DNA from 2 places in the Streptomyces marincola genome. Region 2 is predicted to be linked to the other one. Evidence: riboswitches for the same ligand, from Rfam matches in the RefSeq annotation. Region 2 holds a riboswitch; the other holds the start of a gene.
What was found. A riboswitch is a leader RNA that binds a small molecule or an ion and turns the genes downstream of it on or off. The one in region 2 is predicted to bind S-adenosylmethionine.
Positions count from the first base shown of each region.

Region 1: another riboswitch for S-adenosylmethionine. It lies ahead of thrC (threonine synthase); the one in region 2 lies ahead of LC193_RS02860 (aminotransferase class V-fold PLP-dependent enzyme).

Region 1 covers NZ_CP084541.1:2,981,873-2,984,254, reverse strand. Annotated here, with positions in the region: gene LC193_RS12695 (glucosyl-3-phosphoglycerate synthase) at 1-928, opposite strand, end outside; SAM riboswitch class I at 1,154-1,293, shown strand; gene thrC (threonine synthase) at 1,310-2,382, shown strand, end outside.
Region 2 covers NZ_CP084541.1:686,365-688,746, forward strand. Annotated here, with positions in the region: gene LC193_RS02850 (alpha/beta fold hydrolase) at 1-740, shown strand, start outside; gene LC193_RS02855 (hypothetical protein) at 794-1,129, opposite strand; SAM riboswitch class IV at 1,320-1,439, shown strand; gene LC193_RS02860 (aminotransferase class V-fold PLP-dependent enzyme) at 1,457-2,382, shown strand, end outside.

The sequences.
Region 1 (2,382 bases), 2.3 Mb from region 2:
CCATCGGGGGGCGCTCCTCTGCGTTGATCGGGTGAGTCAGGGCCCGGAAACCGCCCTCGTCGGTGCGTTCGAACTGCGTCAGGCCGAGGCGGATCGGCATCACCGTGCCCGGCAGGCGGCTCTGCGCGGTGCGCATGATGGCCGTGGCCATGCGGCCGAGCGCCTGGCCGTCCTGGTGCCGGTGCTTGCGCACGCCCACGTCGACCTGGCCGAGGGCGTCGAGGCCCGCCAGGTTCAGCGTGTCGATGAGCATGCCCAGCTCCACGCCGTACCCGACGGGGAACGGCAGCTGCTCAAGCAGCGAGCGCCGCGCCGCGTACTCGCCGCCGAGCGGCTGGACCACGCCGGCCAGCAGGGGCCAGTGCAGGTTGAGCAGGGGGCGGGCGACCAGTTCGGTGACGCGACCGCCCTCGCGGGCGCCCGAGGGGTTGTCGCCGAGCGGGCGGTCGTACATCGCCTTGACCATCTGGACGCCGGGCTCGGTGAGCAGCGGCCCGAGGATGCCGGAGACGAACCGCGAGTCGAAGTCCCGCAGGTCCGCGTCGACGAAACAGACGATCTCGCCGCTCGTGGCCAGCAGGGACCGCCACAGCACCTCGCCCTTGCCGGGGACGGCCGGGACGCGCGGGAGTATCTCGTCGCGGTGCACGACCTTGGCCCCGGCCGCCGCGGCGACCTCCGAGGTCCGGTCGGTGGACCCCGAGTCCACCACCATCAGCTCGTCGATCAGTGGCAGGTCGTCCATCAGGTCGCGCCGCAGCGTCTCGACGATCGTCCCGACGGTCGCTTCCTCGTTCAGTGCGGGGAGTACCACGCTGACACTCCCCGCCGCGCCTGCTGCCCGCTTCGCGTGCAACAGCTGCGCCGGTGAGCGGTCAGCGGCGTCCCAGGACCGGCGGGCCAGCCACTCCTCTGCCTCTTCCAGCACGAATGTCGCTCCTGTCGCGTTCGGCCACATTTAACCTGTATGGCCGTATCTGCCCCTTACTGGCGGGGTCCGAACCCGCTGGGGCAGGTTTCTTGAGCTTTCTCGTGGTCTCCCGCGTGTCTCGCGGATCGGACGGCCCGGGCCATTGTCGGGGACGTCCGTTACAGTCTCGGACAGCGCAGGTGTCCTCCGCATATCGGGACCCTGATGCCGACAACTGCACACCGCTCATCCAGAGGGGCAGAGGGAACGGCCCGTAGAAGCCCCGGCAACCCTTCCGCCGGTCTCGTGACGTACACGAGGTCACCGGTGGGGAAGGTGCCAATTCCGTCCCGCGGCGAGATACGTCGCGGGGAAGATGAGGAGAAGGGCCTCGTACCCATGTCCGTGCCGACAGCATCCGGTCCCGCACACAGCGCCACCGGCAGCCACGCGACCGACACCGCACCCCGCGACCACACCCCCGCAGCCGAGAACGGCGCCCCCGCCGTCGATCTCGGCCCCGCCGCCGCGCTCTCCTGCCGCGAGTGCGGGGAGCGCTTCCCGCTCACCCCGGCGTTCGCCTGTACGTCCTGTTTCGGACCCCTGGAGATCGCCTACGACCTGCCGCTCGGCGACCCCGAGGCGCTCCGCCGCCGGATCGAGTCCGGCCCCGCGAGCATCTGGCGCTACGCGCCGCTGCTGCCGGTGCCCGCCGACGTCGCGGACAAGCCCAACCTGAACCCGGGCTGGACCCAGCTGATCAAGGCCGACCGGCTCGCCGCCGAGCTGGGCGTCACCGGCGGCCTGTACCTCAAGGACGACTCGGGGAACCCGACGCACTCCTTCAAGGACCGGGTCGTCGCGAACGCCGTCGAGGCCGCCCGCGCCTTCGGCTTCACCACGCTCTCCTGCTCCTCGACGGGCAACCTGGCCGGCGCCGTGGGCGCCGCCGCCGCCCGCGCCGGGCTGCGCTCGTGCGTCTTCATCCCGCACGACCTGGAGCAGGGCAAGGTCGTGATGGCCTCCGTCTACGGCGGGGACGTCGTCGGGATCGAGGGCACCTACGACGAGGTGAACCGTTTCTGTAGCGAACTGATCGGCGACCCGGCGGGCGAGGGCTGGGGGTTCGTGAACGTGAACCTGCGCCCCTACTACGCCGAGGGCTCCAAGACCCTCGCGTACGAGATCTGCGAGCAGCTCGGCTGGCGGCTGCCCGACCAGCTCGTCGTCCCGATCGCCTCGGGTTCGCAGCTCACCAAGATCGACAAGGGCCTCAAGGAGCTGATCGCCACGGGTCTGGTCGAGGACCGGCCCTACCGGATCTTCGGTGCCCAGGCCACCGGCTGCTCGCCGGTCGCCCAGGCGTACAAGGCCGGGCACGACGTGGTGCGGCCGGTGCGCCCCGACACCATCGCCAAGTCGCTCGCGATCGGGAACCCGGCGGACGGCCCCTACGTGCTCGACATCGCCCG
Region 2 (2,382 bases):
AGGACTCCTGGCGGCAGCACCAGCCGCACTTCGACGCGGTGGCCGACCTGGTCACCGTGGACCTGCCCGGGTGGGGCGCGGCCGACGGCCTGCCCGCGCGCTACGGCTACGACTTCCTCGCCGCCGCGCTCGAACACCTGCTGACCGGCCTGGGCCTCGCGCGGGTGAACCTCGTGGGCACGTCCTACGGGTCGCTCGTGGCCTACTGCCTGGCGCAGCGGTGCCAGGGCCGGGTCGCGCGGATGGTGCTCAGCGGCGCGTTCGACGGCGCTCCCGCGCACGCGAGGGCCACGCACCAGCGCACGGTCGAACTGCTCGCGGCGGGCAGGACGGTGGAGTTCACCGAGGTGATGGTGTCGCTGCTGGCTCCGCGGACCCGCGCGGGCGTCGCGGACGGGCGCAACGACGCGCTCACGGAGATGCTGCGCGCGCAGTTCGGCGGGCTGACGGCCGAGGCCGCCGCCCGGTACGCGGAGAACTCGGCGCGGGTGCTCGCCCATCCGCGGCTGCGCTCCGGTGGGCACCACGTGCCGACGCTGGTGCTCGCGGGCGAACTCGACCTGTGCACACCGCCCGAGACGGGGCAGCGGGTGGCCGACATGCTGCCGGACGCCGTGTTCATGACGGTGCCGGACGCGGGCCACCTGATGTGGCTGGAGCGCCCGCTTGAGTTCGTCCGGCTGCTCGACGACTTCTTCTCCGGGCGCCCCGTGGGCGAACTGGCCTGCGCCGCCAGGTGATCCGGGCGGCGCGCCGGACCGCCCCCCGCGGCGGGGGGCGGCCCGGACGGGCTTCAGGCCGCCCTGGACGGGAAGAACTTGACGCTGCCCGCGCCCTGGGTCTCGAAGCCCTTGCCCGACTGGATGTCACGCGGCAGCGCGTAGGTGCAGGAGCCGTCGCCGTACAGGCGGGCGGTGAACACCGTCGCGTTGAAGCCGCCGATCGCGGGCTCCTCCGGGTCGCCGAGCGGGTAGCACAGGTAGGGCTCCGGCAGGTCGACCGTGCCCTGGTTGCCGCCGACCGTGTGGAACCTCAACTCCCCGGTCTGTGCCTGCGCGGTGCCGCCGGGCCCCGTGACGGCGATGAGGGCGGCGGCGGCCAGGGCGCCCGCGACGTGTCGAATACGCATGGTGTCCTCTCGGGTGGACAGCGCTGCCCCGGGGCAGCGGCTGCGGCGTGGCGCTCCCATCGGCGCCACTGATCACCGCCCTCGCTACCCGGGCCAACAGCCGCCATGCGGCGGGTACTTCGTTCGTGTGGTTCATGTCGCACGACCGAGTGAGGCGCGCGGCACGGCCGTGTGGCACAATCACCCGCAAGGTCACGAGTGACAGCACGCATGGACCCCGGTCCGCTGTCCGGCAACCCTCCTTCCGTGGCGGGGTGCTCCCGGGTGATGACCGGGCCGCGGGCAGCAAGGTCCGCGGCAAGCGCGGATTGTGGGAGCTGTTGCGCCATGACCACTGTGTCCTCCGGTCGTTCCTCGCTGTGCTCCGGGCCGCCGGGACCCGTCGGCCCGGTCCTGCCCGTGCTCGGCGAGGGCGTGCGGGTCCCGCTGACCACCGGCGGAGAGGTGGAGTACGCGGCGCTCGACTACGCGGCGAGCGCCCCCGCCCTGCGCTCGGTCTGGGCGGACGTGGCGGAGTTCGCGCCGCTGTACGCCAGCGTGCACCGGGGCGCGGGACACCTGTCGCAGCGCGCCACGGACCTGTTCGAACGCAGCCGGGCCGAGGTGGCCGCGTTCCTCGGCTGCCGCGCGGCGGACCGGGTGGTGTTCACCCGGTCCACGACCGACTCGCTGAACCTGCTGGCCGCCGCGCTGCCCGCCGGCACGCGGGTGTTCGTGTTCGAGACGGAGCACCACGCGGCGCTGCTGCCGTGGCGCCGCCACCAGGTCACGTTCCTGGCCGCGCCGCGCTCGCCGGACGCGGCGGTGCGCACGGCCGGGGATGCGTTGGCCTCGGCCCCCGCGGGGGTGCCGAAACTGCTGTGCGTCACCGGGGCGTCGAACGTGACCGGGGAGCTGTGGCCGGTGCGTGAACTCGCGGCCGTGGCGCACCGGCACGGGGCGCGCGTCGTGCTGGACGCGGCGCAGCTCGTGCCCCACCGCCCGGTGGACGTCGCCGCCCTGGGCGTCGACTGGGTGGCGTTCTCCGGGCACAAGCTGTACGCGCCGTTCGGCACCGGGGTGCTGGCCGGGCGCGCCGACTGGCTGGACGAGGCGGAACCGTACCTCGCGGGCGGCGGCGCGACCCGGGTGGTCGCGCGCGGCACGGCGGGCGGCGTCGAGGTGGAGTGGGCGCGGGGCGCGGCGCGGCACGAGGCCGGCTCGCCCAACGTGATCGGCGTCCGCGCCGTGGCCTCCGCGTGCGGCGCCCTGGC